4 regions of the Ochrobactrum sp. 19YEA23 genome follow, and region 1 is predicted to be linked to each of the others. Evidence: predicted binding sites of a transcription regulator. Region 1 holds the regulator's gene; each other region holds the start of a gene.
The links. Region 1 encodes PhoB, which activates phosphate uptake and scavenging genes when phosphate is short. Its sites were predicted from a motif close to TGTCATNNANCTGTCAT; they were not measured.
Positions count from the first base shown of each region.

Region 2: QBD01_RS24415 (esterase-like activity of phytase family protein) is a predicted target of PhoB. The motif match lies at 1,044-1,060, and genes of this name have one in related genera.
Region 3: phnF (phosphonate metabolism transcriptional regulator PhnF) is a predicted target of PhoB. The motif match lies at 1,137-1,153, and genes of this name have one in related genera.
Region 4: QBD01_RS05515 (RNA degradosome polyphosphate kinase) is a predicted target of PhoB. The motif match lies at 2,125-2,141, and genes of this name have one in related genera.

Region 1 is NZ_JASAMQ010000001.1:306,040-309,141, reverse strand. Features, by position in the region: gene QBD01_RS01410 (cell wall hydrolase) at 70-1,023, opposite strand; gene QBD01_RS01405 (hypothetical protein) at 1,080-1,265, shown strand; gene phoB (phosphate regulon transcriptional regulator PhoB) at 1,659-2,345, opposite strand; gene phoU (phosphate signaling complex protein PhoU) at 2,491-3,102, opposite strand, start outside.
Region 2 is NZ_JASAMQ010000016.1:50,634-53,735, forward strand. Features, by position in the region: gene QBD01_RS24400 (coniferyl aldehyde dehydrogenase) at 1-3, opposite strand, end outside; gene QBD01_RS24405 (lysoplasmalogenase) at 1-712, opposite strand, end outside; gene QBD01_RS24410 (hypothetical protein) at 741-905, opposite strand; gene QBD01_RS24415 (esterase-like activity of phytase family protein) at 1,115-2,203, shown strand; gene QBD01_RS24420 (hypothetical protein) at 2,419-2,607, shown strand; gene QBD01_RS24425 (alpha/beta-hydrolase family protein) at 2,733-3,102, opposite strand, start outside.
Region 3 is NZ_JASAMQ010000007.1:43,023-46,124, reverse strand. Features, by position in the region: gene phnH (phosphonate C-P lyase system protein PhnH) at 1-497, opposite strand, end outside; gene phnG (phosphonate C-P lyase system protein PhnG) at 497-952, opposite strand; gene phnF (phosphonate metabolism transcriptional regulator PhnF) at 1,155-1,898, shown strand; gene ssb (single-stranded DNA-binding protein) at 2,017-2,541, opposite strand; gene QBD01_RS17530 (hypothetical protein) at 2,713-3,102, shown strand, end outside.
Region 4 is NZ_JASAMQ010000001.1:1,187,678-1,190,779, reverse strand. Features, by position in the region: gene QBD01_RS05515 (RNA degradosome polyphosphate kinase) at 1-2,013, opposite strand, end outside; gene QBD01_RS05510 (zinc-finger domain-containing protein) at 2,273-2,527, shown strand; gene QBD01_RS05505 (FAD-binding protein) at 2,579-3,102, shown strand, end outside.

The DNA.
Region 1 (3,102 bases):
CGCATAGCTAAAATGAAAAATGCGGGCCAATCGGAAAGATCAGCCCGCACCGAAACCGTTCAAATCAACTTATAGAGGCGTTTCCGGCCGGTCCTGCGACAGGAGCAACGCGCCGATTGCATCGGCCTGCTTCTGGTCTGCCGCTGCATATCCGAGCGATTGCGGCGGGCTTGCAGGCGCCGACGTATCGAATTGCGGCTGATAGGACGCAACCTGCTGAATCTGTGGCTGTGCCTGTGCTGTCGCTATACCATTCTGGTGCGAGAGGCGATTGCCACGTGCCTGCGGGCCAAGGCCGCTGCCCCGTATAGAGGTTTCCATCTTTGCGGCATCCGCCAGCGCGACCTGTACGGTGGGCGCTGCTTCCGGCACTGGACCGGCCTGTGGCAGCGTCACGTCATAAGACGGATCTTGCGGCGTGGATGGCGACTGCGGCGAATAGGCGAGAGCCAGATTGTATGGCTCCTGCGGCACCGGGTTCTGCAACGAGCCGTCGCGGTTGCGCTTCTCGTAGAATGAATTACCGCCGGCAACCAGCACGTAATGCATGTTGTTATACGGGAATGACAGACCAGCCGTGTGGAAGAACATGGCGTTCTTCAGCTTTGGATGGCGCTGGCCCTTCAGCACGGCGTCAGCAGCTGCCTGAACGTCGGGCAGCTTGCCCGATTCCATCCTGCGGCTGAGAACGCCCGGTGCGAACTGGTTCTTCTGACCGACAACGCCACAAATAGTATCCGGATAACGGCCCGATGCGAGGCGGTTCATGACGACCGTACCGACAGCCATCAGACCATCAGGGCTGGAACGGTTCGATTCGAAGAACATTGCGCGCTCGAGGCACTCCTTGTCCCTCGCCGTGTAGGTATAGGTCTTGACGCCGTTAACCGACTTGACGTGGCTTGCGGCCGCCGTCTTCTCAGTCTTGGCTGTGGTGCCGGTCGTCGTGCAGCCCGTCATTACGAAGGGCGCTACGAGCAGTCCTGCCAATACAGGCAGCTTCCAATTACCAGCGCGCGTCAACGGCTCAGTCTCATATTCAGGACCCTTAACTGAAGCAGTCGATCCGAAGGCCAATAATGACCGGTACGGGTCTAGCTGCGGTGCAAGTCAAAGCAGGCGAAGATCAAAAATCAAACAACCTGCCGTCGCTCGTCTTCTTCAAGGTTTTGGAATTTTTAGGCCAAAAAAAGGCAATGGGTCAAATTCCGAAATTGCTGAAACCATCGAAACGGCCACAAATGAAACCCGAATCACGAGCGTAATTGCCCACACAAACCATTCAAAACTATTAATAATTTCTTAATGAACCTACAGAAAAGAGATAAACCTTTGATTTGATGGAAATCATAGTTCCTCAATACAGGCCACATCGCTGCCTTAATTCGCAACTGCTGTAAAATTTTGATATATCTTGCTTCATCCGGTTGGGAAAATCTGCGGCGTAACTGTTTTAGCAAGTCCTGCGCCGGTTCCTTCAACTTTGATGCAAGCTACGTAACATTCCGTGAGATTGGCCATTTTTGGCCTTTTCAGCACCTCATCTGACCGAATCGGGTGGAGCAGGCAACTGGCAAAATGGGCACGTCTGAAAGTGATCGAGCCCGCCTTTCGGTCACGAAAGACGGGCTCGAAGAGCAGTTTCTATTGAAGTTCGATCAGCCGAAAGAATAACCGGCGCCGCGTACCGTGCGGATCGGATCAAGCGCGCGACCCAAGTTGATAGCCTTGCGCAGGCGTCCGACATGGACGTCGACGGTGCGATCATCGACATAGATGTCCGGTCCCCAGACACCATCGAGAAGCTGGCTGCGTGAGAACACGCGGCCCGGCGACATCATGAAATATTCCAGCAGGCGGAACTCCGTCGGTCCAAGACGAACTTCCTTTTCTTTGCGGTAAACACGATGCTGCTGGCGGTCGAGCACCAGATCGCCCACCTTCAGCACATGCGACAGCAGGCTTGGATTAGCGCGGCGCAGCATGGCCTTGACGCGGGCCAGAAGCTCAGGCGTCGAGAACGGCTTTACGACATAATCGTCGGCGCCGACGCTCAAGCCGCGAACGCGTTCGCTTTCCTCACCGCGGGCGGTCAGCATGATGACCGGCAAACGTTCCGTCTCCGGCCACTGGCGCAGACGGCGGCACAGTTCGATGCCCGATACGCCAGGAAGCATCCAATCGAGGATGAGAAGATCCGGTACGTTCTCGCGCAGCGCGATTTCAGCCTCGTCGCCGCGTAGCATCGTATCCACCTGATAGCCTTCGGCCTCAAGATTGTAGCGCAGCAGAACGCTCAGCGCCTCTTCGTCTTCCACCACAGCGATTTTGGGTACCTGTGACATCCAATATTCCCTATTAAAATCCAGCGAGCGGAAGATACACGTCCCCCTATCGACCGCGTGCCGCCGCGCTATTCACTCATTCTCCACCGCATTTGGAGCTCCTTTCGGCAAAGCCGTCCTGATGTGCTCCAAACGCAGCGCTTACTCAGGGCTTGCGTGCCTCATCCACGACGATGCCGTGGCTCAGGTCTTCTTTCGGTCGTTCGGCAGGCATCTGCAGGCCGGTCACGATGTAATAGACGGTTTCCGCGATGTTGGTCGCATGGTCGCCGATGCGCTCGATATTCTTGGCGCAGAACAGAAGATGCGTGCAGGCGGAAATATTGCGCGGATCTTCCATCATATAGGTGAGCAGCTCGCGGAACAGCGAGGTGTACATGGCGTCGATCTCATCGTCGCGATCACGCACGATATTGATCTGCTGCACCGAGCGCGACGCATAGGCGTCGAGCACGTCCTTGAGCTGGGTCAGCGCCAGTTCGGCCAGCGTTTCAAGACCGCGATAGAGCTTGACCGGCTGGCGGGACTCCGAAACGGCGGCAACGCGCTTGGCAATGTTCTTGCCCAGATCGCCAACGCGCTCCAGATCGGCGGAGATGCGGATCGAACCGATAATCTCGCGCAGATCGACAGCCATCGGCTGACGCTTGGCGATGATCATCACGGCCTTGTCGTCGATTTCGCGTTCGCTGGCGTCCAGGATCAGGTCGTCTGAAATGACGCGCTGGGCAAGGGCGTTGTCTGCATTGACGATAGC
Region 2 (3,102 bases), on a different contig from region 1:
CATGGGTGAAATCCTCCGTCGACCGGGCGAACAGGAACTGCGCCACATAATAGGTGGCGAGCACCCAGAACCCGCTCAGCGGAATATCGAAGCGAAACCGGTCATAGGCCAGCAGCGTGTCGCTGACCATGAAGCACACACCGCCCAATGCCGCCAGCCAGGCGGCATAGTGTTGCGGTGTTTCCGGTTCGGTGCCGGTTGCCCGGCTGAAAGCCTGCGCGGCCATGACGCCGAGAGCCGCAGCATAGATGACGACGGGGATTTTCATGGCCCCCGGCAGGGCCGTCCAAAGGCCGGTAATCACCGCAAATGCCGCAAGCGAGAAGACGACAAACGCGCCCTTGTTCTGTGCAAAGCGGGTATGGCGCGACAGGGCGTAAATATAGGCGCAATGGGTGATGAGAAAGCAGATCAGCCCGGCCATGAAATAGTCGCTTGGCAACATCAGGAAAAAGTCGCCAAGGGCGGCGAGGGCAAGGCCGAAGGCCACGGCAAAACCATAGGATTTCGAGCGCGGCTTGCCGGAACAGAGCACTGCCGCCAGCAGCAACAGCGTTGCGGTCGGCTTGGTGAGATAATGCAGCCAGCGCCAGAAAGAGGTCTCGCCATTATAGCTCAGCAGACTGCCCGCGATGGCGCAGACCGCGCAGAACAGGAAAAGTCCATAGAGCGTCCGATTCCGCCCGAATTCCAGCAGACCCTTGTGCCGCATCTCAACTCCCCCGTTTTATGATGTGGGTTTATTCTTGTGTTGCCGCCGCCTCGCGCCGCCTTTTGCGGCCAATGCGTTCGGCACGGGTGGAAAGCTCCGTATTCCCCTCAAGATCGGTTTGCAGGATCAACCCTTCCTGCTTCAGCCACCGGATAATCTCGCCGAATGCGCGGTCGTAATCGGGCTGTTCCATGGCGGGCCTCTTAGTCGTTCTGCCGAGACAAACAACGCATAATCTATTGCTAACTATTTGTTTTTACGCATATGAAAACACAAAACCATTCCATACTTTTGCTGGAAATGCGTCCCGTTGCAAGGCGGAAAATGTCACCGTCATGAACGCTTCAAATCTTGCCGCTATCAGATAGGCTTTCTGTTTGTGAACCGGCCAAGGTACGTTTGATGAAGTCTCCGCTTTTTGTTGCAGCATTTTGCGCCGTTGTTTCTTTGACGACTGCGGCCTTCGCGCAGGATTTCAAAAAGCCCACGCTGCTTGGGGAGATCGTGCTGCCAACCGGGCTGCAAATTGCAGGTGTCGAGTTCGGCGGCATATCCGGCCTCGACTATGATACGGCGCATGACATCTACTACGCCATTTCCGACGACCGTTCCGAAAAGGCACCAGCCCGGTTCTATACGCTCAAGATTGTCGCCGACGAAAAGGGGCTGCACAGCGTCGATATCCTCTCCACCGTCACGTTGTTGAATGCCGAGGGCAAGCCCTTCGCGATCAAGGATGTCGATGCGGAATCCATTCGTTTCCATGCGGGCACCGGAACGCTGTTCTGGACCAGCGAAGGCGACAGCAACGGCAAACCCGCCGTGCGGGAATCGCGCATCGATGGCAGCCTGATCCGTGAATTTGCCTTGCCCGATTATTACATCCCGAATGGCGACGGCACACGCGGCATTCGCGACAACCTGTCCTTTGAAAGCCTGACCTTTTCGCCGGATGGCAAGACGCTGCTCGTCGGGCTGGAAAATGCGCTGCTTCAGGATGGTGACAAGGCAACGCTGGAAAAAGGCAGCCGCGCCCGCATCCTCGCCTTCAACATTCTGTCTGGCGCGGTGAAGGCGGAATATGCCTATGATACGGGGCCGATCTTCACCAAGGCGACCAAGCTGCCCTATTGGAACGACAACGGCATGTCGGAATTTCTAGCCTGGGGCGATGATCTGCTGACGGTCGAACGCTCCTATGCGCATGGCGTTGGCAGCCAGATCAATTTCTACCGCGCGCGTTTTGCTGGGGCGACCGATATTAGCGGCATGGCGACACTCAAGGATGCCTCGCTAACGCCGATGGCCAAGGAAGCTGTCCTGCGGCTGGAGGAAGGTGATTTCGGCCTCGACATCGATAATATTGAGTCGGTCACCTTTGGGCCGACAATCGACGGACGTAAAACGGTGGTCATCGCTTCCGATAATAATTTCAATCCGGAACAATTTACTCAGTTTGTCATGTTTCAGCTTGATGCAGAAGCAAATTGAATTCAGCATCAAGTATAAATCAATTAAGTAAACATGGTAATTCTTCTAAATAAACCTGCATTAACCCGATGTGGGCTTATACAGCCATAAGCTGTTCAAAATATTGTGTTTTATGAAAATTACAGTCCGGTAGCGAAAATGTGACATCAGACTGTCGTCAAATCGATTATATATTCCAACTTCACTTTTCATATTCACCATTCAAGAGGGAATACATGCTGTCACAAGCCAAGGTAGACCAACTCGGAATTACGATCGATGTGTATCAGAAAGCGGCGAAGCAGTGGGTTGCTTCCGGCATTTATGAAGGCCATCACATCGTCGTCGAAAATCAGACACAGGGTACCGCCGTCAGCGCATGGCGTGACCGGGCGCTTTCCGTTTCGGATAGCGGAACCGCATAATAGCATTTGAGTTTGTTTCAAAAGGCGGTCAACGGTTGGCCCGCCGCCAATTTCTTTTCAAAGCCGGGCTGTTACGGTCGATTTTCAGATGACTGCAACAGCCGTTACGATCAAATTCCTTGGGGCTAGCCCCCGCGTTCCTCGAACCCTTCGGCATTACCTTCGTCCACCTTGTGACGCAGATATTGCTTCAGCCGGTTGATATCCTCGCTCTGCCAGTTTTCGGCGCCGGTGATGTCACGCCAGGCTTCCAGATAATGCTCAGGGGCATAGACATGTCCATGCCCCATGGGCGCGCTGTCGGCAAATGCCATGTCGACCACCAGTTGCAGCGCGGTCACGATCGGATACCAGCGTAAATCGGCTGATACATCGGGACCGCGCGGCTCTTTCATCCAGTCCGGCTCGCGATAGAACATGCTACTGTTGAAGAACACGATGGCATCGCTGGCATATTGCAGATAGATCGTGCGCATCACGCCCCATTCGCGGCCA
Region 3 (3,102 bases), on a different contig from region 1:
TGCGGAAGACCGTCGATATGAACTTCCCGCTCACCGTCGATGCCGGGGCCTTTCAGAACAAGACCCTGCCCGCTTTCAAACGACTTGACTGCCAGAACCACCGTCGTCGAGCGGTCGGGAAATTCTGGCTGCCCTTGCGAAAACTCTGCCAGTGCTGGCAATAGCGAAGCATCGGTAACCAGTGCGAATTGCGCTGAAGCCGAGCCGTCCACCTGCGGCGCGCCGGTCTGAAAGGTCAGCCAGGCTGTGGCGTCTGCATTGGCTGCAATGGCGCGGTCGCACCAGACGGTGGCGTCGTGGTCGAGCAAGGTGGCAGCGATGACGCCCAGTTCCGGCGTCAACGGCTGGGGCGGCGTGGCCGCACGAACCAGAGCGTAAACGCGGCCCGGATTGGCCATCGCATGCATGACCGCATGAAAGGCCGATTGGGCGTCCGTGACCGGATTGGCGAGACCGCCTTCAAAGGCCGGAGATGAATGGGATGAAGAATGAAGCATCAATTGTCTCCCCGAACCATGGTGAAGAAATCAACTTTGGTGGCGGCGGCTTCGCTGCGCAGCTTTGCGTCGGCCTGCTCCAGCCGATTACGCAAGACGTCGAGAACCTGACGTTCCACTGCATCGCGACGTGTTTCACCGATCCACAGAGCATCAAACAAAGCGGCCAGCCGCGCCTTTTCCTGATCGCGACCAAGCGCATAGGAATGCCCGACCGAACCATCGGCTAGACGCACCGTGGCGCGGGTCACCGTCGCCTCACCAACATTGAACGGCGCGCCGCCGCCGCCGATACGGCCGCGCAGCATCACCAGTCCGGTTTCCGGACCACGGAGAATTTCGAAATCGGGCTTGTCCGACCATTCCAGCCAGAAAGCTTTCAGCTCTTCGCCGCTCGCCTGCGCAAGTGTTGTCATGCTGGCCTGACGTGCAGCCTGCATCGCATCAAGCGCCATACCGTTTCCGGACTTGTCATTGCTGGCCGAGGCGTGGATCCCACCGGCGGCAGTGCCATTGCCTGCCTTGGGCTCTGTCGTTTGCATGAGCTTTTCCGCCCTGTTTCAATCCTGTTGACTTGCTTCGCATATTTGTCTATTTATCTAGACAACCATACAATAACAGAATTATTACCCCCTGCCAATGACAGGACGATGACAGTTGATGACAAAGACCAAACGAATTGAGCGAAACAGCGGTGTGGCCATCTGGCGGCAGATTGCCGACGAAATACGCGGCGACATCATGGCCGGAAAACTTCAGTCCGGTGCACGTATGCCTGCCGAGATGGAACTGGCGGATCGCTTCGGTGTCAACCGTCATACGGTGCGCAGCGCCATCGCCGCACTGACACAGGAAGGCGTTCTCCGCGCCGAACAGGGACGCGGCACATTCGTGGCCAACGCCAAGCGCCTGACCTATCAAATCGGGCAACGCACCCGCATTTCACAGTCGCTGGGTACACAGGCCAGCGAAGTCAAAGGCATATTGCTCAGCAGCGGTAAAGAAGTTGCAACCCCCGACATAGCGGACGCCTTGGGTATTGCTGTCGGCAGCGAAGTCACGAAACTTGAAACGGCACACAGTGCTGATGGACGTCCGGTATCGCGCGCAACACATTGGGTGAATGCGGCGCGATTTCCCGATTTTGCCGTCGACTATGCTGAAAATGGGTCCATCACCTGGGCGCTTCGGAAAGCCGGGATTGAGGATTATTTCCGCAAGTCGACAACCATTTCGGCCCAACACGCCGATTCAGATGATCTGAAACATCTGAAACTCTCGCCCGGAGCCATTGTGCTGATGGCGCGTGCGATCAATGTCGATACAGACGGTCACCCGATCCAGTATTCGCTGACGCGCTTTTCCGCAGACCGCATGGAGTTTTCAATCGAGACTTACTAAGCAGGAAAATACAACAATTGTATTATTAATCAAAAAGATAATGCGAATATATGATGTTCTGATTTAACAATTCGTCTAGCCATAAAGAAACGGGCGCTTAAAGCGCCCGTCAAATTCATCAAAATGGAATTTCGTCGTCGAGATCGCGGGAGAAGCCGCCACCACCACCGCCACCCGAAGAAGACGGGCCGGACGAACCGAAATCACCGCCGCCGCCGGAATAATCCGACATCTGGTTGCGACCGCCGCCGCTACCACGATCAAACGAACGGCCCTGATCGCCGCCTTCGCCACGGCTGTCGAGCATCTGAAGCTCACCGCGGAACTTTTGCAGCACAACTTCCGTCGAATAACGGTCATTGCCGTTCTGATCCTGCCACTTACGGGTCTGGAGCGCGCCTTCGATATAAACCTTGGCGCCCTTCTTCAGATACTGTTCTGCGACCTTAGCAAGGTTCTCGTTGAAAATGACAACGCTGTGCCATTCGGTGCGATCCTTGCGCTCGCCGGACTGACGATCACGCCAGCTTTCCGATGTCGCAATACGCAGATTGGCAACCACATCGCCTGAGTTCAGACGACGAATTTCCGGATCGGCACCGAGATTGCCGACCAGAATGACCTTATTGACGCTACCAGCCATCGAAAATCCACTCCGGGTCTCATTCGCGTCTCTTCGGATATTCTTAACCCCGACAAGAGCGCTTACCAAAAGAAGGATCAGGCGCATGAATTGCGCCATCACCTGAAACTCATTCATTTACCTTACAGGACTGACGCGTGGAGCGCTCAATTCCAGTACAGCGAAATGCCAATGTCCACAGAGTTTATGTTCTTGTTTTGTTCAAAATGCAAGCTTTTGCATCATCAAAAACTGCGCCTCTCCCAATTTTCAGAAAACTGCATGGATGAATTTGCGTGGGTTTCTGAGCTACAAAGCCCCTCGCTGCCTCCCGCCAAATCCGGGCAACTCTGCAATCATCATATCGCAAGAAAAAGCCCCGCCGCTCACTGTTTCTTTGGCGCGCGGGGCTTGGGGTTTGAGCAAAGCTCATATGTCGGCATTAATTCGTCGACAAAATCTTTCGGAATTCGAAGGCGCGCGGCCGTTCGTTTTCCGCGCATATATAAATTGTCGGCAATCGAACTTCTTATCAACGATGCATGGTTCCTTGCGAAAAAATGCATCCGCGACCAAGATCGA
Region 4 (3,102 bases), 880 kb from region 1:
CAGGATTTGCTGGTGTACTGTGGCATTTGTGATGGGCACCAGCGTCTCCACGCGACGATCGAGATTGCGCGGCATCATGTCGGCAGAACCGATATAGACAATCGCCTTATCGGAAGGCAGATCATGCCCGTTACCAAAGCAGAAAATGCGGCTATGCTCAAGAAAACGCCCAACAATCGACTTGGCGCGAATATTGTCGGAGAGCCCCGGCACGCCCGGACGCAGGCAGCAAATGCCGCGTACAACCAGATCGATGTGAACGCCCGCCTGGCTTGCCTTATAGAGCGCGTCAATAATCTGTGGATCGACCAGCGAATTCATCTTCATCCAGATCGCCGCCGGTCGTCCGGCCTTGGCGTGGGTCACCTCGTTTTCGATGTGCTTGATGATGCGCGCCCGCAAGGTGAAGGGCGAAATGGCGATCTTCATTTCTTCGGCCGGTTGCGCATAGCCGGTGATGAAATTGAAGATATGCGCCACGTCGCGGGCGATATCCGTATCCGAGGTAAAGAAGGATAGATCTGTGTAAATACGCGCGGTGATCGGGTGATAATTGCCCGTACCCAGATGCACGTAGGAGCGTAGTTTCTGGTCTTCGCGCCGTACGACGAGCGACATTTTTGCGTGGGTTTTCAACTCGATAAAGCCGAAAACCACCTGCACGCCAGCGCGCTCGAGATCGCGTGCCCAGCGAATATTGGCTTCTTCGTCGAAACGCGCCTTCAGCTCGACCAGCGCGGTCACCGACTTGCCCGCTTCCGCCGCATCGACCAGCGCACGCACGATCGGGCTGTCATTCGAGGTGCGGTAGAGCGTCTGCTTGATGGCCAGCACATCCGGGTCCGCCGCCGCTTGACGCAGGAACTGCACCACAACATCGAACGATTCATAAGGGTGATGAACCACGATATCCTTTTCGCGAATCGCAGCGAAGCAATCGCCGCCATGTTCGCGGATACGCTCCGGGAAACGCGGATTGTAGGATACGAATTTCAGGTCATCGCGCGGGATCGAGACGATTTCCGAGATCATGTTGAGGGCCAGAAGCCCTTCATGCACGCTGACGCGATTCTCCGACACGCCAAGTTCGGTCGCCACGAAGACGCGCAAGGCTTCCGGCATTTCGCCATCAAATTCAATGCGGATAACCTGACCGCGGCGGCGGCGCTTCAGCGCCGTTTCGAAGAGACGCACGAGGTCTTCGGCTTCTTCTTCCACTTCAATATCGCTGTCGCGAATGATGCGGAACGTGCCAGCACCACGCACTTCATAGCCCGGGAACAGCCGCCCGATAAACAGGCTCACCGCATCTTCGATGGTGATGAAGCGATAGACATTCTGCTGATCCGTCGGCAGCTGGATGAACCGCTTCAGGGCCACCGGAATGCGCAACAGCGCAGTCATCGGGTGATTGTCCGCGCGGCGCGCCAGCTGCAAGGCAATCGAGAAGCCTAGATTCGGAATGAACGGAAACGGATGCGCCGGATCGATGGAAAGCGGCGTCAGAACCGGGAAGATCGTTTCGAGAAAATGACTTTCCAGCCATTCCTTCTCGGGTTCCGACAAACCCGATGGGCGAACGATTTCGATATTTTCCTGCACCAGCTCGTCACGCAAGATGCGGAAACGTCCCTGCTGCTCGGCCTGTAAGCGGCTCACTTCATCCAGAACGAAATCGAGCTGCTCCTGCGGCGTGCGACCGTCGGCACTGCGCAGCACCACACCGGCGCGAACCTGTGCGGCAAGCCCCGCAATGCGCACCATGAAAAATTCATCGAGATTGGTGGCCGAGATGGACAGGAAACGCAGACGCTCCAGCAAAGGCTGGCGCATATTTGCGGCCTCGTCCAGAACGCGGCGGTTGAACTGGAGCCAGGAAAACTCACGATTGACGAAGCGATCCGCGCTACTCATCAGCTCTGCGATCTTAGCTTCATTCAAAGCTTTGTGAGGATCAGGTGCGTTTTGCATCTCCGAACCGATTTCGGAGGGGCTGGTTGGTTCAGCTGTCATCTCATGGGCCCCGTTCTGGGTTTCGCTCGCCAACGCACTGTTTTCGTTCATTTTTCCTAATCCGGAATCTGCCGGTACAAACCGGCGCATCGTAAAGCCTATGGCTGTCGCATGACAGTTTGATAGCAAATCACTTAAATATCCCTAGAATTGATGAAAACGCTTCCGGAAACAAGAGTTTCGCGGTAAACGCAAGCAGAGTTTTGAGCGCGCTGGTCTGAAGCGTGCTATATACCGCGAACGACAGCCGGAGCGTATTATGTCCGATCACATCATTCCTCATTTCCAGAACGACGCCGGTCATAGTGCCATTGAAATCGGTGTGAAGGAATTCATGTGCGTCGGCGCAAACCCGCCTTTCGATCATCCGCATGTCTTCCTCGACATGGGCGACGAAAGCGAAGTGGTCTGCCCCTATTGCTCGACCCTTTATCGCTACAATGCCAAGCTGCATGCCGACGAAACTCTTCCGGCAGGCTGCACCTACGACGCTCCAGCCGATAAAGCGGCCTGATCAGCGACTATTTCAGCCCATCTCATCACAGCATTGGGCAAGAAGACCGATATGGGCAAAGGCCACATATTGATAGTAGGAGCCGGTGTCGCGGGATTGAGCGCGGCGCTGGAACTTGCAGCGCGGGGCTGGACCATCCAGCTTATCGAGAAAGCATCCGCTCTTTCTGAAGTCGGCGCGGGCCTGCAACTAGCCCCGAACGCAATGCGTCATCTTGAGCGCCTTGGCGTTGCCGACAGACTTGTTCCTCACACTGTAACGCCTGAAAAGCTCTACCTTATGGACGGTCGCAAGGCGCGTCCCCTGCTCGCGATGGAACTGGGCGACAAGGCTCGTCTCCGCTGGCACCAGTCCTATGTGGTTTGTCACCGCGCCGATCTGCAATCGGCGCTTTTGCAAGCCTGCGAGGAAAATCCAGCGATCCAGATCAACCTCGGCAGTGAAATCCTCGACCATACCGCCCGCGACCATGGCATTGTGGCGACCGTCAAAAGCGAAAGCGGGACGAACACCGTTGAGGCCGATTATCTGATCGCCTGTGACGGTGTGTGGTCAGCGCAGCGCGCCCTTGGCGG